3 regions of the Paracoccus sp. MA genome follow, and region 3 is predicted to be linked to each of the others. Evidence: riboswitches for the same ligand, from Rfam matches in the RefSeq annotation. Region 3 holds a riboswitch; each other region holds the start of a gene.
The links. Region 3 has a riboswitch for cobalamin ahead of nrdH (glutaredoxin-like protein NrdH). Riboswitches for the same ligand answer to the same signal wherever they lie in the genome.

Region 1: linked by a shared signal. The riboswitch ahead of LOS78_RS09520 (CbtB domain-containing protein) and the one ahead of nrdH (glutaredoxin-like protein NrdH) in region 3 are both predicted to bind cobalamin.
Region 2: linked by a shared signal. The riboswitch ahead of LOS78_RS13345 (ABC transporter substrate-binding protein) and the one ahead of nrdH (glutaredoxin-like protein NrdH) in region 3 are both predicted to bind cobalamin.

What each region holds. Positions count from the first base shown of each region.
Region 1 is NZ_CP087598.1:486,601-494,169, reverse strand. It holds gene rlmH (23S rRNA (pseudouridine(1915)-N(3))-methyltransferase RlmH) at 1-237, opposite strand, end outside; gene rsfS (ribosome silencing factor) at 241-696, opposite strand; gene LOS78_RS09545 (hypothetical protein) at 773-1,006, opposite strand; gene leuC (3-isopropylmalate dehydratase large subunit) at 1,299-2,735, shown strand; gene LOS78_RS09535 (hypothetical protein) at 2,753-3,334, opposite strand; gene leuD (3-isopropylmalate dehydratase small subunit) at 3,427-4,032, shown strand; gene LOS78_RS09525 (endonuclease/exonuclease/phosphatase family protein) at 4,023-5,075, shown strand; cobalamin riboswitch at 5,215-5,419, shown strand; gene LOS78_RS09520 (CbtB domain-containing protein) at 5,456-5,632, shown strand; gene LOS78_RS09515 (CbtA family protein) at 5,634-6,332, shown strand; gene LOS78_RS09510 (hypothetical protein) at 6,401-6,934, shown strand; gene bluB (5,6-dimethylbenzimidazole synthase) at 6,934-7,557, shown strand; gene LOS78_RS09500 (DUF1801 domain-containing protein) at 7,561-7,569, opposite strand, start outside.
Region 2 is NZ_CP087598.1:1,253,883-1,261,451, forward strand. It holds gene LOS78_RS13325 (peptidoglycan -binding protein) at 1-1,019, shown strand, start outside; gene LOS78_RS13330 (pseudoazurin) at 1,171-1,596, opposite strand; gene LOS78_RS13335 (ABC transporter ATP-binding protein) at 1,607-2,368, opposite strand; gene LOS78_RS13340 (iron ABC transporter permease) at 2,365-3,414, opposite strand; gene LOS78_RS13345 (ABC transporter substrate-binding protein) at 3,411-4,424, opposite strand; cobalamin riboswitch at 4,557-4,749, opposite strand; gene LOS78_RS13350 (NYN domain-containing protein) at 4,898-5,452, opposite strand; gene folK (2-amino-4-hydroxy-6-hydroxymethyldihydropteridine diphosphokinase) at 5,465-6,058, shown strand; gene rpoZ (DNA-directed RNA polymerase subunit omega) at 6,128-6,484, shown strand; gene LOS78_RS13365 (bifunctional (p)ppGpp synthetase/guanosine-3',5'-bis(diphosphate) 3'-pyrophosphohydrolase) at 6,507-7,569, shown strand, end outside.
Region 3 is NZ_CP087597.1:807,932-815,500, reverse strand. It holds gene LOS78_RS03975 (TonB-dependent siderophore receptor) at 117-2,372, opposite strand; cobalamin riboswitch at 2,750-2,939, shown strand; gene nrdH (glutaredoxin-like protein NrdH) at 3,030-3,251, shown strand; gene nrdI (class Ib ribonucleoside-diphosphate reductase assembly flavoprotein NrdI) at 3,262-3,690, shown strand; gene nrdE (class 1b ribonucleoside-diphosphate reductase subunit alpha) at 3,672-5,798, shown strand; gene nrdF (class 1b ribonucleoside-diphosphate reductase subunit beta) at 5,862-6,833, shown strand; gene LOS78_RS03950 (bile acid:sodium symporter family protein) at 6,830-7,569, opposite strand, start outside.

The DNA.
Region 1 (7,569 bases), on a different replicon from region 3:
GAGCATCTGGCCGCGCTCGTCCAGCACCACCAGGGCCGCGCCGTCGGGGACGGCCCTGGCCAGCAGCGCCGCCTCGGCCGCCATGCCGCCGCCGCGCCGGTCCTCGACCTCGGCCAGCGTCACGGGGGGCAGGCCCAGGCTGCGGCCCGCCTTGGCCTGACGGTCCAGGTAATCGGCGATCAGCTTCGCCTCGGGGCCCTGCCGCAGCCGCCCGACCGCGGCAATGACCATGCGCATGGGTCAGTTCTGGGTCTTGCGGGCCTCTTCGGCCGCGTGTTCAGCACGCATCCGGTCAAGCGTGGCCGAGCGCAGCGCGTCGGCCGGCATCCACATCTTTTCCAGCTGGTAGAATTCCCGGACTTCGGGACGGAAGACATGGACGATCACGTCGTCGGTGTCGATCAGCACCCAATCGCCGGTTTCCTTGCCCTCGATCCGGGCCGAGCGGCCGGTCTGCTCTTTCAGGCGCTCGACCAGCTTTTCGGCGATCGAGGCCACCTGCCGCGCGTTGCGGCCCGAGGCGATCACCATGTGATCGGCCATAGCCGAGCGGCCGCGCAGGTCGATGGTCACGACATCTTCGGCCTTGTCGTCGTCAAGAGAGGCAAGAATGCGGCCCAGTAGCTGATCGCTCGTCAGCCCGGACTCCGCGGTGGTCGCAGCCGGCGCAGAAGCCGGCGAGACGGTATTGGACAGGGGTTCATCCTCCGGTCATCACGCCGATCTCCCCCGGCGCCGGGGCCCTAGTAATGTAGCACGGAATCGCGCCTGCTCAATGTGGCGGCGGCGGATTTCTGGCGGGCTCGGCCGAGGAACAGGCGGAAAGCGGCAGATTCCCCCAGGGATCGACGCATCGCACCTGCCCGGCACCCCAGGCCAGCTGCCGGGTTTCGGCCCCCGCCACCCCCTGCGCCGGGCCCGGCCGGTCCTGTTCCAGGCCCACGGCCAGCGCAAAGGCGGCCACGCAGAGCAGGGGAATCGTCCGCAGGATGATGCGAATCAGCATGATCGGTCCCTTTCTTGTTCCTTGCGTAGAAAATAGGGGCCATTTCTCAACTTGGAATTAACAGGACCGTGTGGCGATATTGAATATGACGTGAAATCGACCTATTACTGCTGTCATGCGAGGATTCGTCTATTTCGACATTCACGACCGCGCCCGCCTGCCGGGCCGGTTCTACGGCGAAAGCCTGTCCGTCACCGCCCGACTTTGACGACGGCGGGCGCCTTTGCGCGCCCTGCCGCAGGTTGCGGCCCCTCCGCCCTTTCCCAGCTAGTCTTCCAGAAAAGAGACAGCCATGACCGGCAACACGAACGCGGGCGCGCCCCGCACCCTCTACGACAAGATCTTCGACGCCCATGTGGTCGAGCGTTCCGACGACGGCACCTGCATCCTCTATATCGACCGCCACCTGGTGCATGAGGTGACCTCGCCCCAGGCCTTCGAGGGCCTGCGCATGGCCGGCCGCAAGGTGCGCCGCCCCGACCAGACCATCGCCGTGCCGGACCACAACGTGCCCACCACCGCCGACCGCGTGGACGGCATCGAGAACCCCGAGGGCCGCATCCAGGTCGCGGAACTGGACAAGAACGCCCGCGAATTCGGGCTGAACTATTACCCGATGAACGACATCCGCCAGGGCATCGTCCATATCGTCGGGCCGGAACAGGGCTGGACCCTGCCCGGCATGACGGTCGTCTGCGGCGACAGCCACACCGCGACGCATGGCGCCTTCGGCGCGCTGGCGCATGGCATCGGCACCTCGGAAGTGGAACACGTCCTGGCCACCCAGACGCTGATCCAGAAGAAATCCAAGAACATGAAGGTGGAAATCACTGGCAAGCTGCGTCCCGGCGTCACCGCCAAGGACATCACGCTGGCGGTGATCGGCAAGACCGGCACCGCCGGCGGCACCGGCTATGTCATCGAATATTGCGGCGAGGCGATCCGCGACCTGTCGATGGAAGGCCGCATGACCGTCTGCAACATGGCCATCGAGGGCGGCGCCCGCGCCGGCCTGATCGCCCCGGACGAAAAGACCTTCGACTATTGCAAGGGCCGCCCCCATGCCCCGAAAGGCGCCGCCTGGGAGGCCGCGGTCAGCTGGTGGAAGACCCTCTTCAGCGACGAGGGCGCGCATTGGGACAAGGTCGTCACCATCCGCGGCGAGGACATCGCCCCGGTGGTGACCTGGGGCACCTCGCCCGAGGACGTGCTGCCGATCACCGGCACGGTTCCCGCCCCCGAGGATTTCGAGGGCGGCAAGGTCGAGGCCGCGCGCCGCAGCCTCGACTACATGGGCCTGAAGCCGGGCACCCCGCTGAACCAGATCAAGATCGACGCGGTCTTCATCGGTTCCTGCACCAACGGCCGGATCGAGGACCTGCGCGCCGCCGCCGGCATCCTCAAGGGCCACAGGCTGGCGCCGGGCGTGCGCGGCATGGTCGTGCCGGGCTCGGGCCTGGTGCGCATGCAGGCCGAGGAAGAGGGCCTGGACAAGATCTTCATCGACGCCGGCTTCGAATGGCGTCTGGCCGGCTGCTCGATGTGCCTGGGCATGAACCCCGACCAGCTGGCGCCGGGCGAACGCTGCGCCGCGACCTCGAACCGCAATTTCGAGGGACGCATGGGCCGCGGCGGCCGCACGCATCTGATGTCGCCGGTCATGGCGGCGGCGGCGGGCATCAAGGGCCACCTGACCGACGTGCGCGAGCTTCTGGCGGAAACCGTCTGATGCTTCGGGCGGGGCCCCTAGCGGCCCCGCCGCAGAAGCAGCAGGGCGTTGATCGCGATCAGCACCAGCCCGGCATTCTCGAACCAGAAGTTGAACTTGAGGTTCGCGAAATCCATGCTGATGAGCATATCGACATGATGGAAACCCACCGCGCGCACCAGCACGAAACCGCACAGCACGGCCAGCCCCAGCAGGGCAAGGCCGTTGCGGCGCATGTGCCCGCGCAGGGCCTTCGTCGCCCAGATCAGCGCAACCGCCACGCCCAGCACCAGCCCGGCGATAAAGGCCAGCTGCACCAGGTAGCGGCTGTCGTACCAGCCTTGCGCCCGGGCCATGCAGCGTCCGGTGGCAGTCAGCGCCGTCTGCAGGTCAAGCTGCTTGTTCAGCGCCAGGAACGCCATCAGCCCGGCGATCGCCAGCCACAGCCCGCGCGCCGCGCCGGCCGGCCGGCGGCGCAGCACCTTCACCGCCAGGAACAGGCAGACAAGATACGAGAGCACCGTCAGCCAGCCGGTGATCTCGGGATCGCCGATCTGCGGCGTCCAGTCGCGCGCGATGCAGGCGCGCAGGGCGGCGAAACTCGAAAACCCGAAAAACATCAGCAAGACCCGTATAGCCATGGCGCCAGGCGCCGCTCGGGTCTCGGTTAACGGGCGCGCGCGCCCCAAGTCAATTCTGCGAGGATCAAGACATGGACAAGTTCACCACCCTGACCGGCATCGCGGCGCCCATGCCGCTGGTCAATATCGACACCGACATGATCATCCCCAAACAGTTCCTGAAGACGATCCACCGCTCGGGTCTGGGCAAGAACCTGTTCGACGAGATGCGCTACGACGCCGAAGGCAACGAGATCCCGGATTTCGTGCTGAACCAGCCGGCTTACCGCGAGGCGCAGATCATCGTCGCCGGCGACAATTTCGGCTGCGGCTCGTCGCGCGAACATGCGCCCTGGGCGCTGCTGGATTTCGGCATCCGCTGCGTGATCTCCACCAGCTTCGCCGACATCTTCTACAACAACTGCTTCAAGAACGGCATCCTGCCCATCGTCATGCCGCCCGAGGTGGTGGAGGTGCTGATGGAGGACGCGAAGAAAGGCGCCAATGCCCGCATGACCGTGGACCTGGAAAACCTGACCGTGACCACCTCGGACGGGCAGAGCTTCCCCTTCGAGCTGGACCCGTTCCGCCGCCATTGCCTGCTGAACGGGCTGGACGATATCGGCCTGACCATGGAAAAGGCCGGCGCCATCGACACCTTCGAGGCGCAGATGGCCCAGAGCCGGCCTTGGGTGTAAGGGCGCTTGCCGGGGCGGTCCTGCTGGCCGTCCTTGGCCTCGCCGCCCATGCCGAGCCCTTGCGGATCGCCACCTACAGCCCCGACCTGTCGCGCGACGGGCCGGGGCTTTTGTTGCGCGACCTCGGCCGCGAGGATGCGCAGGTCGCAGCGGTCGTCGCCGTGCTGGCCGAGACCCGGCCCGACATCCTGCTGCTGACCGATTTCGACTGGGATCTGGACGGCCGGGCGCTGGACGCCTTTGCCGCAAGGCTGGCCCGGGTCGGGCTGGACTATCCGCACCGTTTCGCGGCGCGGCCGAATTCCGGCATGGCGACCGGGCTGGACCTGAACGCCGACGGGCGGCTGGGCACGGCGGACGACGCGCAGGGCTATGGCAGATTCTCGGGCCAGGGCGGCATGGCGATCCTGTCGCGCCATCCCATCGGGCCGGTGACGGATTACACCGGCGTCCTGTGGCGCGACCTGCCCGGCCACCTGATGCCGCCGCTGCCCGAGAAGGTGGCGGCGATCCGCCGGCTGTCCTCGACCGCGCATTGGGACGCGGTGGTGACGGTAGCGGGCAACCCGCTGCACCTGCTCGCCATGTCCGCGACGCCGCCGGTCTTCGATGGGCCCGAGGACCTGAACGGCCGGCGCAACCATGACGAGCTGGCCTTCTGGCTGCACCACCTGCCGGGCGGCCCTTTCGTGCTGGCCGGCAACCTGAACCTCGACCCCATGGACAGCGAGGGCCGGCCCGAGGCGCTGGCCCGGATCATGGCGCATGTCACCGACCCCCGGCCCCGCAGCGCCGGCGGGGCGGCAGCAAAGGGCGGCGTGAACGACCGCCACAAGGGCGATCCGGCGCTGGATACCGGCGACTGGCCCGACGACAAGCCGCCCGGCAACCTGCGCGTCGATTACGTCCTGCCGGCCAAGGGCCTCACGGTGCTGGACGCGGGCGTGTTCTGGCCGGCCGAGGGCCCGCTGGCCGAGGCCGCCCTGGCCGCTTCCGCGCACCGGCTGGTCTGGGTCGATCTGGACTGGCCGCCGGCCCCGTGATCCGGACAAGCCCGCCTGCCTCGATCCCCGCGCGATCCCTCGGGCATCTTCTTCGTTCTCCAAATACCCATGCGACAGCGCCGCCCGCCGGCCCGCCGCCCGGTCCTCGATTCCGCTTGCCGCCGCGGCGGCGTCGCAGGTAACATATGCGTGTATCGGTGCCCCTTTCCGGGGCCAAAAGGGAATGCGGTGCGGCCCGGGGCATCCGGGGCCAAATCCGCAGCCGCCCCCGCGACTGTAAGCGGAGAGCGGACGCCCATCATGCCACTGGCCAACCGGCCGGGAAGGCGGGCGTCTGCCGTGACCCGCAAGCCAGGAGACCTGCCGATGCGCAAAACCGCAACGTCGTCGGGTTGGACGACATAAGGAAAGGGTCGCGGATGACCGCAAAACCCATGACCGCCGCGGGGGCCAGCCGCGCCTCGGTGCTGTTTCCCGCCATCGCCGCCTTCGCCATCGGCTTCGGGCTGATCTTCATGTCCGGGCTGGTGCAGGCCGAAACCCTGCATGACGCTGCCCATGACGTGCGTCACGCCACCGGCTTCCCCTGCCACTGACATGTTCTCGCGCATTCTGACCAGCGGATTGATCGCTGGCGCTGCAACGGGGCTGATTGCCGCCCTGTTGCAGCTTTGGTTCGTGCAGCCGGTGCTGCTGCATGCCGAGCTTTACGAATCCGGGCAGCTGGCGCATTTCGGCGCCGAATCCGTCAGCGCGCATCAGGATCTCGGCCCCTTCGAATGGACCCGCAACATGCTTTCGGTGCTGTTCACCATGCTGGTCTATGCCGGCTACGGGCTGATGCTGGTGGCGCTGATGGCGGTTGCCGAATCGCAGGGCAATGCGGTCACGGCGCGGCAGGGGCTGCTTTGGGGTCTTGCCGGCTACCTGACCATGCAGCTCGCCCCCGCCTTCGGCCTTGCCCCCGAGGTGCCGGGCGTCGCCGCCGCCGATGTGCAGATCCGCGCCATCTGGTGGCTGGGCACGGCGCTGGCCACCGGGCTTGCGCTGTGGCTGATCGCCTTTGGCAGGGGCTGGGCGGCCTGGGGCGTGGCAATCGTGCTGATCCTCGCGCCGCATCTGATCGGCGCGCCGCAGCCCGACAGCTATGCCGGCCCGGTCCCGCCCGAGCTTTCGGCCGAATTCGCCGGCCGCGCGCTGGGGGCCGGCGCCCTGGCCTGGGCGGTGCTCGGCCTGCTGGCCGGCTGGTTCTGGCAGCGCGAGGGGCAGCGCGCGCCCCTTCCGCAAGCCGCCTGATCCGGCCGCAGCCTTCCGGCCGGGCGCGCAGCCGTGCCCGGCCCTTTCCATGAACCGGGGGGACAGACATGGATCGCTCGATCCCGATGCTGCTGATCGGCCTGATCTTCGGCGGCGGCATGGGCTTCGTCATCGCCGCCGCCAACGGCATCACGCTGGACGGCCACGACCACGGCGCGCATGGCCATGGCGCGCAGGCCGCGGCGCATGACCACGGCGCGCCCATCGACCTGCCCGCCGGCAGCGCCACCGCCTCGGCCCGGCTGGAGCCCGACAGCGTCGCGGGCTGGAACCTGTTCCTGCAAAGTCCCGGCTTCTGCTTCGCCCCCGAACATGCCGGGCTGGCCGACCGGCCCGGCGAGGGGCACGCGCATCTTTACCTGAACGGCCGCAAGATCGCCCGGCTCTACGGCCCGGCCCATCACCTCGACGCGCTCGCGCCCGGCGACCGGCTGCGGGTCGAGCTGAACGCGAACGACCACCGGCCGCTGACGGTTGCCGGCCAGCCGCTCGCCGTCGAGTTGACCGTGCCCGACCGGCCGGTCGCCATCCGCGCCGGGGCCGCGGGCCTGCCCGACAGCGCCATCTGCGCGGCGTCCTGATGGAGTTCGGCCCCAAGGACAGCGCCGCACTGGAGCGCATCCTGCGCTGGCGCCGCGACGTGCGGCATTTCCGCGACGACCCGATCCCCGAGCCGCTGCTGGACGAGTTGCGCGCGGCGATGGAACTGGCGCCCTCGGTCGGCAATGCCCGGCCCTGGCGGGTGATCCGGGTCGAAAGCCCGGCGCTGCGCGCCGAGATCCGCGCCGATTTCCTGCGCTGCAATGCCGAGGCCGCCAACCGCTATCAGGGCCGGCAGCGGCAGGAATACGATGCGCTGAAGCTGGCCGGCCTGGACCGCGCGCCCGTCTGGCTGGCCGTCTTCACCCGGATCGACCCGGCCGAGGGCCATGGCCTCGGCCGCGCCACCATGCCGCAAACCCTGCGGCAATCGACGGCCATGGCGATCCATGCGCTGTGGCTGGCGGCACGGGTGCGCAACCTGGGCCTCGGCATGGTCTCGATCCTCGATCCGGCGCGGATCACGACACTGCTGCAAGCCCCCGACCACTGGGAGTTCTCGGCACTCCTCTGCCTCGGCTGGCCCGAATTCACCGACGACACGCCGCTGCTGCACCGCGCGGGCTGGCAGGAAAACACCGCGCGGGACTGGCAGCGGCGCTGAGCCCTACATCTT
Region 2 (7,569 bases), on a different replicon from region 3:
TCGGCGACCTGCGCCGCCGCAATGCCGAGACCCGGCAGCAGCTGGACGAGACCGAAGCCGCCCGCCTGGCCGACGCCGCCGCCGCCGAGGCGCTGCGCGAGCGGCTGGCGAGATCCGACGCCGAGCTCGACGCCGCCACGCTGGAGCTCGAGGCGGCGCGCAAACAGGCCGAGGAGACGCTGACCCTGCTTGCCGCCGCCGAGGCGGCCAAGAAGGAGCTGGGCGAGCAGGCCGAGGCCCAGGCCAGCGAGGCCGAGAAGCAGGCCGGGCTTCTGGCGCTGGCGCGGCAGAAGATTTCCGAGCAGGAGGCGCTTTCCGCCCAGGACCAGCGCCGCGTCGCGCTGCTCAACCGGCAGGTGGCGCAGCTCAACGACCAGCTGGGCAGCCTGCGCGCGGTGCTGGACGCCGCGGGCGAGGAACGCCGCGAGGCCGACCTGCGCGCCGAGGATCTGGGCCGACAGCTCAACGTCGCCCTGCTGCGCGCCGCCGAAGAGGAGCGCAAGCGCCGCGCGCTGGAGGAGGAGGCGCGCAGCAAGGCCGAGGCCGAGGCCCGGGATCTGGCGCGCTATCGCTCGGAATTCTTCGGCCGGCTGTCGCAGATCCTGGAAGGGCGCGAGGGCGTGCGGGTCGTGGGCGACCGTTTTGTGTTTTCCTCGGAAGTGCTGTTCGCGCCGGGCGAGGCGACGCTGTCGCCCGGCGGCCGCGAGCAGATCGCGCGGGTCGCCGACATGCTGAAGCAGATCTCGGGCGATATCCCGCCGGAGATCGACTGGATGATCCGCGTCGACGGCCATACCGACGACCAGCCGCTGTCCGGGCTGGGGCGCTATCGCGACAATTGGGAACTGAGCCAGGCGCGGGCGCTGGCCGTGGTGCGCTACATGGTGGACCAGCTGGGCTTCCCGGCCACCCGCCTTGCCCCGGCCGGCTTTGCCGATACCCGGCCGGTGGCGGCGGGCGACACGGCCGAGGCCCGGGCCCAGAACCGCCGCATCGAGCTGAAGCTGACCGAACGCTAGACGCGCGGCACCGCGCAAGCCGCATGGGACGGCAGTCCCGCCAAGGTCCGCCGACGGGATCGCCAAGGCCCCTTGCCGCCGCAGAACCGGGGACAGCGGAGCCCCCTTTGCAGTCGGAGGCCCGGCGCGGGGCCGCGGCGCTCCGGCCGGCTCAGTCCGGGGCACCGTGACGGGCGAGGATTTCCTCGAAGCGCGTCCTGGCGCGGGCCGGGACGGCGGCGGGGATCTCGGGCGCGGCCGCCTCGCCGACCCGGATCAGCATGACCATGCCCATGGCGTAATGCGGGCTGCATTTGATGCCGTAGATGCCGGGCAGGGTCAGCGTGACCTCGAATTCCTTGTTGAGGCCGCTCTTGAAGGGCTCGGCCCCGGCGGGGATCATCTCGTCGATGGTCGCGGCGTTATGGCCGGGCTGGGTCGGCAGGAAGCGGACCGTGTCGCCGGGCGCGACCACCAGGTGGTCCGGCTCGTAGACCATCGTGGCGGTGTCGTTGCGGTTCAGCATCCTGACCTCGTGGATCTCGGCGAGGGCAGGGGCGGCGGTCAGCAGGAGCAGGGCGAGGCTGCGCGAGACCATGGGCGTCCTTTCAGGTGATCGAGAAGGTCAGGATGTCCGGCCCGCCGGCCGGATCGGGCACCCGCCGGACGCGGATGCCGAAGACGTGCGCGACCAGATCGGGCCGCAGCACCTCGGGGGGCGGGCCGCAGGCGACCAGCCGGCCGCCGTCCAGCATCGCGACGCGGTCGCAGCCCATGGCCTGGTTGAGGTCGTGCAGCGCGATGACGGTGGTGATGGGCAACTGCCGGATGAAGCCTAGGATCGCCAGCTGGTGGTGGATGTCCAGATGGTTGGTCGGCTCGTCGAGCAGCAGCAGACCCGGCTCCTGCGCCAGGGCGCGGGCGATGTGCAGCCGCTGGCGCTCGCCGCCCGACAGGGTGGCCCAGCTGCGATCCGCCAGCGCGGTCATCTCCACCGCGTCGAGCGCGCGGGCGACCTGCCGCTCGTCCCGCTCGCTCCAGGATGCGAGCGCCGAGAGCCAGGGGGTGCGGCCCAGCTCGACGGCGGCGCGGGCGGTCAGGCGTTCGGCGGTGTCGGCCTGCTGCTCGACCAGCGCGATGCGCTGCGCGATCCCGCGACGCGACAGCCGGGCAAGAGGCTGACCCTCAAGCCGGATGGCGCCCCAGTCCGGGCGGACCAGCCCGGCCAGCAGCCGCAGCAGCGTCGACTTGCCCGAACCGTTCGGTCCGACCAGCGCCAGCGTCTCGCCGGGCGTCACCTCCAGCGAGACGTCGCGGATGATCTTGCGCCCGCGCAGGGCGAGGGACAGGGATTGCGCCGAAAGCCTCATCGCATCTGGCCCCGGCTGCGGATCAGGATCAGCGCGAAGGCCGGGGCGCCGATCAGCGCGGTGACGACGCCGATGGGCAGGACCTGGCCCCTGATGATGACGCGCGACAGGATGTCGGCGCCGATCAGGAAGACCGCGCCGATCAGCGCCGCGGCCGGGATCAGCCGGCCGTGGCGGACGCCGACCAGGAAGCGCGCCGCATGCGGGATCACCAGCCCGACGAAGCCGATCGAGCCCAGGATCGACACCATGACCGCCGTCACCAGCGCCGCGGCCAGGATCAGCACCGCCCGGACCCGCCGCACCGGCACGCCCAGCGAGGCGGCGCTGTCGGCCCCGAAGGCAAAGGCGTCCAGCCCGCGCGCATGCAGCTGGCAGACCAGCCAGCCCATGACGGCGACCGGCACGGCCAGCTGCACCTCGGGCCAGCGCACGCCGCTGAGATTGCCCATCAGCCAGAACATGATGCCGCGCGCCTGGTCGGCATTCGCCGATTTCGCGATGACGAACGCGGTCAGGGCGTTGAAGAGCTGCGAGCCGGCGATGCCCGCCAGCACGATCTGCGCCGCGCCGCCGCGTCCGGCGTCGGCACCGGCGGCCCGGGCCAGCGCCGCCACCAGCCCGAAGGCGATCAGCGCCCCCATGAAGGCGCCGAGCGACATCGAGAGCAGCCCCGCCCCGAGCCCGGCGATGGTCACCGCCACCGCCCCGGTCGAGGCCCCGGCCGAGATGCCGAGGATATAGGGATCGGCCAGGGCGTTGCGCAGCAGCGCCTGCAGCACCACGCCCGAGACGGCCAGTCCCGCGCCGCAGGCGGCGGCGACCAGCGCGCGGGGCACGCGATAGCTCCAGACGATGCCCTGATCCAGCGGGTCGAGCGCATGGCCCGCCTGCCACAGCCGGTTGGCCAGCACCTTCAGCACCAGATCCGGGGCGATGCGGGTCTCGCCGATCATCGCCCCGGCCAGGACCGCCGCCGCCAGCACCGCCAGCGCCAGAAGCGCGGCGACAAGCGCCCTGCGCGGTCCGGCGGCGGCCGGCGTCATTGCGGCAGGCCGTAGGATTTCAGCGCCGCCGCCAGCTCTTCCAGCCCGTCGATCACCCGGATCGTCGCGTCCATGGCGCCGGCATCCATGACGACGATGCGGCCGGCCTTCACCGCATCCATCTGGCTGGCCACCGGGTCGGATTTCAGGAAGGCGAGCTTCTTCTCGACGTCGTCGGCCTCGAAGCGGCGACGGTCCATCCGGGCCACCACGATCACCGTGGGATTGGCCCTGGCGATGGTCTCCCAGCCGACGGTCGGCCATTCCTCGTCCGATTCCACGATGTTCCGCAATCCCAGCGTCTCCATCATGTAGCCCGGGGCACCCTTGCGGCCGGCGACATAGGGATCGATGTCCATCTCGGCCGAGGAGAACCAGAACACCGCCGATCCGTCCTTTAGCCCCAGCGCCCTGGCCTCGGCCTCGGCCGTCTCCTCGCGCGCCTTCAGGTCTGCGACCAGCGCGGCGCCCCGGTCCTGCACGTCGAAGATCGCCGCCAGTTCCTCGATGCCCTGGTAGAGGCTCGCGGTCGAGAACATCGTCAGCCGCGTGCCGTCAAGCCCGACCGTGTTGTCCTTGCCGACGCAATCGGCCGGCATGACATAGGTCGGTATGCCGAGCTCGTGGAACTGCTCGCGCGTGGCGACGATGCCCTGCGGGCCGACATGCCATTCATATTGCACCGCGACCAGCCCCGGCTTCTTGGCCACCACGCTTTCGAAGCTGGGATCGTTGTCGGCCAGCCGCGCGACTTTGGCGTCGATGTCCCGGAACTGCGGCAGCACCTCGCTGAACCAGACCGAGGTGCCGGCGACCTTGTCGCCGAGGCCGAGCGCGTAAAGCACCTCGGTCGCGGCCTGGCCGACGCTTACCGCCGAGGCCGGCGCGGCGTCGAATTCCAGCGTCTGGCCGCAATTCCCGACCGTCAGCGGATAGCCGGTCGCGCCGGCATGGGCGGCGAATGCGGCAAGGGACAGGGAAAGGCCGATCAGGCCCGAACGCAGGAACATGCTCCGTCTCCATCTGGTTGGGACCAGGGGCCGGAGGCGGCGCAACGTTGGGCTTGGCGGACCGCGTCCTGCCCGCAAGGCGGGCCGCGTCTGGCTGTCGTCATCTCACCCTCCCCGGACAACCCCGCCCGGTGTGAACGTCAAGGCGCCGGCAGGTCTCCTGACTGGCGGGTCGCTGCCTGTCCTGGCCTTCCCGGGTCGAGGACCCAGTGACGTGATCGGACGCGGCTCGCCGCCTACAGTTGCGGGGGCAGTTCCGGTTGGCGCAGGGATGCGCCGCGGATTCCCTCTTGGCCCTTTCGGGACCGGCAAGGGGGCGTATCGCCGAAACGCGGCCGCCTGGCAAGCCGGATATGGCCAAGCCTGTCAGGAAGCGGTGGATGATCGGGGAAAGAAACACCCTTGGCCCGCCGCGGCGGGGGAAGGGAAAGGCGCCGGCCCGCCGGGACGGGGTCTTCGGCGGCGCCGGGGGTTCAGGCGTCCTGCTGCGGGGCGCTTTCGCGGGGCGGGCGGCCGATGATGTCGCGCAGCGCGTCCAGTTCGATGAAATTGTCGGCCTGGCGGCGCAACTCGTCGGCGATCATCGGCGGCTGGCTGCGCATGGTCGAGACCACCGAGACCCGCACGCCCTGGCGCTGCAGCGCCTCGACCAGCGGCCGGAAATCGCCGTCGCCCGAGAACAGCACCGCATGGTCCAGCCGCGGCGCCAGCTCCATGGCGTTGATGACCAGCTCGACATCCATGTTGCCCTTGACCTTGCGGCGGCCCAGAGCGTCGGTATATTCACGCGCGGGTTTCGTCACCATGGAATAGCCGTTGTAATGCAGCCAGTCGACCAGCGGACGGATCGGTGAGTAATCCTCGTTCTCCAGCAGGGCCGTATAGTAATAGGCGCGGATCAGCTTGCCGCGCCGCTCGAATTCCTGCCGCAACAGCTTGTAGTCGATATCGAAGCCAAGCGCCTTCGCGGCAGCATAAAGATTCGACCCGTCGATGAACAACGCCAGCCGATCATCCTTGTAAAACACGATTCCCCCAAGATGTCTCTTTACCAAAGTCAGAAGGCGAACTTAGTCCTGGTGGCGCTGGGTGCAAACCTGCCTAGTTCGGCAGGTATCCCATCGGACAGCTTGCGTTTCGCGCTGGATAAGCTTTTGAAATTACCTGCGGTTGTGCCGCTTGCCGTCAGCCGATTCTGGTCCACCCCGGCGGTGCCGGCCGGTTCCGGTCCCGATTATGTGAACGCTGCGGTTTCACTTTCCTGCGCGCTGCCGCCCGATCAACTCCTGCGCGAGCTGCACGCGATCGAGGCGGCGCTGGGACGCCGCCGCGACGGGCCGCGCTGGCAGGCGCGGGGGCTGGATCTGGACCTGCTGGCGCATGGCGATCTGGTGCTGCCCGACGCGGATGCGCAGGACCGTTGGCGCAGCCTGCCGCCCGAGGAACAGCCGCGCCGCACGCCCGAGCGACTGATCCTGCCGCATCCGCGGCTGCAGGACCGCGGCTTCGTGCTGGCGCCCCTGGCCGAGATCGCGCCCGGCTGGGTGCATCCGCGCCTTGGGCTCAGCGTGGCGCAGATGCTGGCGGCGCTGCCGCCCGAGGCCATGGCCGGGATGCGGCCGGCAAGTGCTTGACATTTCCGTTTCGCGCACCCAAATATCCGGCTTCGCCCTGCACCCCGATTCCAGCTGATAAGGTGACCGATGGCCCGCGTTACAGTCGAAGATTGCGTCGACAAGGTTCCGAACCGTTTTGACCTGGTGATGCTGGCGGCCCATCGCGCGCGTGAAATCGCGGCGGGGAGCCCGCTGACCGTCGACCGCGACAATGACAAGAATCCCGTGGTCTCGCTGCGCGAGATCGCCGACGAGACCCAGCCCGTGGACGAACTGCGCGAGCGCATGATCGAGGCCCAGCAGACCCAGATCGAGGTCGACGAGCCCGAGGAGGACGCGATGGCGCTGCTTCTGGGCGCCGAGATCGACCGTCCGAAGCCCGCCGACGAGGAATCCGAGGAGCGCATGCTGCGCATGATGCTGGAAGCGCAAGGCAGGAACTGAGTCCAAAGGTCTTCGGCTGAACATGATCGACGTCGAAGACCTCATCGCGCTTATCCGCAATTACAACCCGCGCACCAATGCCGAGCTGATCCGCGACGCCTACGAATACGGGCGTCGCATGCATGAGGGGCAGTTCCGCCATTCGGGCGAGCCCTATTTCACCCATCCCGTCGCGGTCGCCGCCATCCTGACCGAGATGCGGCTGGACGATGCCACCATCGTCACCGCGCTGCTGCACGACACGATCGAGGACACGCGTTCGACCTGGGCCGAGGTGGCGCAGATCTTCGGGCGCGAGATCGCCGATCTGGTCGATGGGGTCACCAAGCTGACCAATCTGCAGCTCTCGGGCGCGCATTCCAAGCAGGCCGAGAATTTCCGCAAGCTTTTCATGGCGATGTCGCGCGATCTTCGCGTGATCCTGGTCAAGCTGGCCGACCGTCTGCACAACATGCGGACCATCAAGTCCATGCGCCCGGAAAAGCAGCTGCAGAAGGCGCGCGAGACCATGGACATCTATGCGCCGCTGGCCGGCCGCATGGGCATGCAATGGATGCGCGAGGAGCTTGAGGACCTGGCCTTCAAGGTCATCAACCCCGAGGCCCGCAACTCGATCATCCGCCGCTTTGTCAGCCTGCAGCGCGAATCCGGCGACGTGATCCCCAAGATCACCGCCGACATCCGCGCCGAGCTTGAACGCGAGGGGATCGAGGCCGATGTCTACGGCCGCGCCAAGCGGCCCTTCAGCATCTGGCGGAAGATGCAGGAAAAGCAGCTTTCCTTCTCGCGCCTGTCGGACATCTACGGCTTCCGCATCATCACCCGGACCGAGGCCGACTGCTATCGCACCCTGGGCGTCATCCATCACCGCTGGCGCGCCGTGCCCGGCCGGTTCAAGGATTACATCAGCCAGCCCAAGGCGAACGGCTACCGCTCGATCCACACCACCGTTTCGGGCCGCGACGGCAAGCGGGTCGAGGTGCAGATCCGCACCCGGCAGATGCACGAGGTGGCCGAGGCGGGCGTGGCCGCGCATTGGGCCTATCGCGACGGCGTGCGCACGGCGAACCCCTTTGCCATCGATC
Region 3 (7,569 bases):
GGTGCATCGAGGCGCAGGATAGAACCGGCGCCCCGGGAAGTTAAGCGTTTCTGTCGGTTATTTTGGCGCCAGCCGCGTCAAGGGCGACCGACAGGCCGCCCCTGCGGGTTGATGCCTCAGAACGCGTGCTTCAGCGTCAGCACGTAGTTCCGCCCCGGCTCGATATTGGCGAATTGCCCGCTATGCGAGTCGGTATAGATCTGGCGGTCGAAGACGTTGTTGACATTGAATTGCAGCGCCGTTTCTTCGGTCAGCTTGTAGGCGGCCATCAGGTCGGTGCGCCAGCTCGACGGCAGCCCGGCATCGGCATCGCCGTTCTGCGAATAGCTGGCCATGCGCTTGCCCGTATAGGTCACGCCGCCGCCCAGCGTCAGTTCCGGACTGTAGTCATAAGTCGTCCACAGCGAGAAGCTGTTGCGCGGGATCTTCACGACCTGCCGGCCGGTGCCGGGGTTCGGATAGGGATCGCCGCCGCCGCGCGGGGTGGTCCAGCCGCCGTCCTTCAGCTTGACGTCCTGATAGACATAGCCGCCCCAGATGCCCCAGCGCTCTGTTATCTGGCCGGCAAAGCCCAGCTCGACGCCCTTGGCGGTGGTCTTGCCGATATTCTCGGTCTCGCCCAGCGAGTTGGTGACGCGGGCATTGTCCTTCTCGGTCCTGAACAGCGCCGCGCTCAGCTGAAGCTGGTCGTTCAGCACCAGCCATTTCGTGCCGATCTCGTAATTCACGCTGTGCTCGGGATCGAGGCTGTCCAGATCGTCCGAGGCATTGCTGCCGCCGGTGCCCGCGCCCTCCCCGGCCGGGTTCGAAGAGCTGCTGACCGAGGCGTAGACCGAGCCGTTCGGCGCCGGCTTGTAGACCACGCCCAGCATTCCGTTCAGGAAGTCGGAATCGTTGCGATGGCTTTCGCGCGGATTCTCGTCGGTGGCGTGGGTGACGCTGTTGACGCTGTAATCGTCCCAGCGCAGGCCCACCGTCGCCTCCCATTGCGGGGTGAACGTGATGGTGTCCAGCGCGTAGATGCCGCGCGACTTGGTGGTGCTGTAGCCCGTATCGCCGCCGCGCTCGATGCTGCCGCCCCAGGGTGCGCCGGCATCCGGATGCTCGTAGGGCGAGGTCGGCATCGGATCGGGGTTGACCACCGTCAGCCGGCGGGTGGTGGCGCGGGAATTGGCGATGTCCACGCCGACCGCAAAGCTGTGCTCGACGCCCCCGGCCTGCACTTCGCCCGAAAGCTGGGCGTTGAACGACACGGTCTCGTTCACCCGGTCCGAAGCCTTGGAGCTGCGCGACACCAGCCCGTCGCTGCCCGAGGTCGGCGAGGTCACGACATAGGTATTGGTGTCGCGCGCCTTGCGCAGCGCCGTGGTCAGCCGCAGGCTGTCCGAGAATGCGTGCTCGAACTTCAGGTAGCCCGAGGCGGATTCCACGTCGCGGAAATCGCGCGCATGCAGGCCATAGAAGGTATCGGGATCGACATCGGCCGGCAGGAACGGGTCGATGCGGGTGCCCGAGCCGCGCCGCCATTCGGCAGGCGTGGTGGCATTCGACATCGGCACGCCATAATCGGGCGTATCCTCGTCCTTGTAGTAATAGAGCCCGGCGGTGATCTTGCTGTCATCGGTCAGCCGATAGCTGAAGCTCGGCGCCACGCCGAACCGCTTGGACTCGACACCGTCGCGCCCGCCCAGATCGTCGGCGCGCTGCCCCATCAGGTTCAGGCGCAGGCCGAGGGCGCCGAATTCGCGGTTCGAATCCAGCGTGCCGCGGACATAGTTGCCGGTTCCGTAGGACAGCGCCACCTCGTCAAAGGCGCCCGGCTGCGGGGTCTTGCTGTTCAGGCTGATGGTGCCGCCGGTCGAACCGGCGCCGGAATAGACGCCGCCCGGCCCCTTGTTGATCTCGATCGATTCCAGGTTGAAGGCCTCGTATTGCGTGCGCGAGGCGTTGCGCATGCCGTCGATCAGCAGGTCCTGGCTGGCCTCGAAGCCGCGGATATAGGGGCGCACGCCCTGCGGCACGCCGCCCTCGCCCGCGCCCAGCGTGACGCCGGGCGTGGTGCGCAGCACGTCGGCGACCGAGGTCTGGCCGCGCTCCTCGATCTCGCGCGCAGTGACGACGGTGACCGAGCGCGGGGTGTCGAGCAGCGGCGCGGTGGCCTTGTCCGAGGTGCTTTCGGTGACCTTGTAGCTTGTCTCGGCCTCGTTGCCCTGCTGGCGGCGGATGACCACCGTGTCCAGGGTGACGGTGTCCTGCGCCTGTGCAGGGCCGGCCACGCCGGCCGAGATGGCCAGCACCGGCAGCAGGCCCAGGGTCGGCAGCAATTGCGCTGCGCCCCCCGTGACCGGCGGTTTCGGATGGGACTTGTTCATGGATTGCTCCCGGCACAAAAGAAATCGCTGCCATCCACGAGGATGGAAGCGACAGGGACGTGCTGGCTCAGCAGAGTGGCTTGCGGTGAAACGAGCCGGGAGGGGGAGCAGTCGCCCCCCTGTCCTGGCCGCGCGTGATCCATGCAAGAGGGTTAATTGTCGCAAATTGTCAAACGACGCTGCGTAAAATCCCGGATCGGCAGGCCCGACTGTTGCAGTGATTCAACAATCCGGATGCTCGCCCGTCGGAAAAGGTGCCGCAACCCTCGGCCGGGATGCCGACGGCACCACCCCGGCGATGTTCGGCGGTCCACCAGATGTTCCGATGGGCGGGCAGTTTCCCACTAGATGTGGATTGACCTGCGTGGCGGAGCGTGGCTAACTGCAGGGGTCATGGTTACCTCCGGGGCGACTCGGGGATCAACAGGGAAGCCGGTGCAAGGCCGGCACTGCCCCCGCAGCTGTAAGCGGAGAGCGACGCTGGAATGCCACTGGGGCCAGCCCCGGGAAGGCCAGCCAAGCCGGGACCCGCGAGTCAGAAGACCTGCCATGGCGCGAAAGGACGAAACCGTGCGGCGGGCGCGGGGCTGAAGCGGTTCCGATGGCGCGGTCATCGGGCGCGGCCCCTGCTTGCCGACAGAAAGAAGGAGCAGAGGCATGACCATCACCGTTTATTCCAAGCCCGCCTGCGTGCAATGCACCGCCACGACCCGGGCGCTCGAGGCGCGCGGCCTGCCCTATCAGCTGGTCGACCTGACCGAGGATGAGGCGGCGATGGAACTGGTCACCTCGCTCGGCTATCGCCAGGCGCCCGTCGTCGTCGCCGGCGAGGCGCATTGGGCGGGTTTCCGGCCCGACATGATCGGCCGGCTGTCCTGAACGCGCGGCCATGGGCGGGCACCGGGGCGAACTGGTCTATTATTCCTCGGGCTCGGGGAACACGGCGCGCTTCATGGCGCGGCTGGGGCTGCCCGCGCTCCGCATCCCGGTCTCGCCGTGCGAGATCCTGCCCGAGCCCGGCCGGCCCTACGTGCTGATCTGCCCGACCTATGCCGATGGCGAGGGGCGGGGCGCGGTGCCGAAACAGGTCATCCGCTTCCTGAACGACCCCGGGCGCCGCGCGCTGCTGCGCGGCGTGATCGGCGCCGGCAACCGCAATTTCGGCGCCACCTTCGCCCTGTCGGCGAGGGTCATTTCTGCTAAATGCGACGTCCCCGTGCTCTATCGATTCGAGCTGGCGGGCGACGACAACGATCTTTCCCGCGTCCGGGCGGGGCTTGAGAAATTCTGGGGGACGGAATGCTTGACAATGGCGTAAAGGCCGAGCTGGACTATCACGCGCTGAACGCGATGCTGAACCTTTACGACGGCGAGGGCCGCATCCGCTTCGAGGCGGATCGCAAGGCCGCGCGGCAATATTTCCTGCAGCATGTCAACCAGAATACCGTGTTCTTCCACAATCTCGACGAGAAGCTGCGCTATCTCGTCGACGAAGGCTATTACGAGCCCGAGGTGCTGGACCAGTATTCGCGCAATTTCCAGCGCGCGATCTGGGATGCTGCCTATGCGCGGAAGTTCCGCTTCCCGACCTTCCTCGGCGCCTTCAAGTATTACACCAGCTATACGCTGAAGACCCGCGACGGCCAGCGTTACCTGGAACGCTACGAGGACCGGGTGGTCATGGTCGCCCTGACGCTGGCGCGCGGCGACGAGGCGCTGGCCATGCGCTTCATGGAGGAGATGCTCTCGGGCCGCTTCCAGCCGGCGACGCCCACGTTCCTCAATGCCGGCAAGAAGTCCCGGGGCGAGCTGATCTCGTGCTTCCTGCTGCGGCTGGAAGACAACATGGAGAGCATCGGCCGCTCGATCAACTCGGCCTTGCAGCTCTCGAAGCGCGGCGGCGGCGTGGCGCTGATGCTGACCAACCTGCGAGAGGCCGGCGCACCGATCAAGGGGATCGAGAACCAGTCCTCGGGCGTCATCCCGGTGATGAAACTGCTGGAGGACAGCTTCAGCTATGCCAACCAGCTGGGCGCGCGGCAGGGCGCGGGCGCGGTCTATCTGAACGCGCATCACCCCGACATCCTGCGCTTTCTGGACACCAAGCGCGAGAATGCCGACGAGAAGATCCGCATCAAGACGCTGTCCCTGGGCGTGGTGATCCCCGACGTGACCTTCGAGCTCGCCAAGCGCAACGAGGACATGTATCTGTTCTCGCCCCATGACGTGGAGCGGGTCTACGGCCTGCCCTTCTCGGAGATTTCCGTCACCGAGAAATATGCCGAGATGGTCGACGACAAGCGCATCAGGAAGAAGAAGATCAATGCCCGCGCCTTCTTCCAGACCCTGGCCGAGATCCAGTTCGAGAGCGGCTATCCCTATATCATGTTCGAGGACACGGTGAACCGCGCCAACCCGGTCGCCGGCCGCATCAGCATGTCGAACCTGTGCAGCGAGATCCTGCAGGTGAACGAGGCGAGCACGTTCAACGAAGATCTGAGCTATTCCCATTTGGGAACTGATATCTCATGCAATCTCGGATCACTGAACATCGCCGCGACCATGGACGGGCCGGATTTCGGCGCGACCGTCGAGGCGGCGATCCGGGCGCTGACCGCGGTGTCGGAGATGTCGGCTATCGACGCCGTGCCCTCGATCCGGCGCGGCAATGACGAGGCCCATGCCGTGGGCCTGGGCCAGATGAACCTGCACGGCTTCCTGGCGCGCGAGCGCATCCATTACGGCAGCCCCGAAGGGATCGAGTTCACCTCGGTCTATTTCGCCGCGGTGGCCTATCACGCCATCCGCGCCTCGAACCTGCTTGCCCAGGAAAAGGGCCGGACGTTCAAGGATTTCGAGAAGTCGAAATATGCCGACGGCTCGTTTTTCGACAAATATGTCACGCGCGACTGGCTGCCCTCGCTGCCCGAGGTCGCCCGGGTCTTCGAGGGCATCGCCCTGCCCACGCGCGAAGATTGGGCCATGCTGCGGGAATCGGTGATGCGGCACGGGCTTTACAACCGCAACCTGCAGGCGGTGCCGCCCACCGGCTCGATCAGCTACATCAACAACTCGACCAGTTCGATCCACCCGATCGTCGCCAGGATCGAGATCCGCAAGGAAGGCAAGATCGGCCGCGTCTACTATCCCGCGGCCTTCATGACCAACGAGAACCTGGACTATTACCGCGACGCCTACGAGATCGGTCCCGAGGCGATCATCGATACCTATGCGGCGGCGACCGAACATGTCGACCAGGGCCTGTCGCTGACGCTGTTCTTCCCGGCCGAGGCCACCACGCGCGACATCAACCGCGCCCAGATCTACGCTTGGAAGAAGGGCATCAAGACCATCTATTACATCCGGCTGCGCCAGACCGCGCTGGAAGGCACCGAGGTGCAGGGCTGCGTCTCCTGCACGCTTTGAGCCGGGGGTTTCACACCCCCGGACCCCCGTGGGATATTTAGACAAGAAAGAAAGGTTCTTCGGATGAAGGATCATGCCCTGCGCACGCCCTTGCGGGCGATCAACTGGAACCGGCTGGAGGACGAGAAGGACCTGGAGGTCTGGAACCGGCTGACCGTGAATTTCTGGCTGCCCGAGAAGGTGCCGCTGTCCAACGACGTACAGAGCTGGGCCACGCTGCGGCCAGAGGAGCGCGAACTGACCATCCGGGTGTTTACCGGGCTGACGCTTCTGGACACCATCCAGAACACCGTGGGCGCGCCTGCGATGATGCCCGATGCGCTGACCCCGCATGAAGAGGCGGTCTTGTCGAACATCGCCTTCATGGAGGCGGTGCATGCGCGCAGCTATTCCTCGATCTTCTCGACGCTGTGCCTGACGCCCGAGGTGGACGCCGCCTTCCGCTGGGCCGAGGAGAACCCGCATCTGCAGCAGAAGGCGCGGCTGGTGCTGGAGGAATACAAGGCCGGCTCGGACCCGCTGAAGCGCAAGATCGCCAGCGTGTTCCTGGAAAGCTTCCTGTTCTATTCCGGCTTCTACCTGCCGATGTACTGGTCGAGCCGCGCCAAGCTGACCAATACCGCCGACCTGATCCGGCTGATCATCCGCGACGAGGCGGTGCATGGCTATTACATCGGCTATAAATACCAGCGCGGACTGGAGCGGCTGGGCGAGGCCGAGCGCGCGGCGCTGAAGGATTTCGCCTTCGCGCTGATCTTCGATCTCTACGACATCGAGGCGAAATACACCGCCGAGCTTTACGACGGCATCGGGCTGACCGAGGACGTCAAGGCCTTCCTGCATTACAACGCCAACAAGGCCTTGCAGAACCTGGGCTACGAGGCGCTGTTCCCGCCGCAGGCCTGCGAGGTCAACCCGGCGATCATGGCCGCCCTGTCGCCGGACAGCGAGAACCACGATTTCTTCAGCGGCTCGGGGTCGAGCTATGTCATCGGCAAGGCGGTGGCGACCGAGGACGAGGACTGGAATTTCTAGGGTCGGTTCCGCGCCAGCCGCTGCGCGATGGCCGAGCAGACCAGCAGCTGCGTCATGTGATAGATCATCACCGGCAGCACGATCGCACCCACCGCCGCGGCCGGAAAGATGGCCGTGGCGATGGGCAGCCCGCTGGCGAGGCTTTTGGTCGAGCCGCAGAAGAACAGCACCGCCTGGTCCTGGGGCGGCAGGCGGAACAGCCGCCCGGCACCGACCATGCCCCCCATGACCAAGGCCAGCAGCAGCGCGGTGACCAGGAAGCACAGCACCAGCCCCGGCACCGGGATCGCCGACCAGATGCCGGCGACGGTGCCGGCGCCGAAGGCGGAATAGACGATCAGCAGGATCGAGCCCCGGTCCACCACCATGGTCAGCAGCCGGTGGCGCTGGACGAAGCCGCCGATCCAGCGCCGCAGCAATTGCCCGGCGACGAAGGGCAGCAGGATCTGCACGGCGATCTTCTCGATGGCGTCGAGGCTGGCGCCGCCGCCCTCCTGATGCAGAAGATGCGTGACCAGCAGCGGCGTCAGCACCACGCCCACCAGGTTCGACAGCGAGGCCGCGCAGATCGCCGCCGGCACGTTGCCGCCCGCGATCGAGGTGAAGGCGATCGAGCTTTGCACCGTCGAGGGCAGCACGGCGAGAAACAGCAGCCCCAGCGCCAGCTGTGGTCCCAGCACGCCGCCGAACAGCGCGGCCAGCAAAATGCCCAGGGCCGGAAACAGCGCATAGGTGG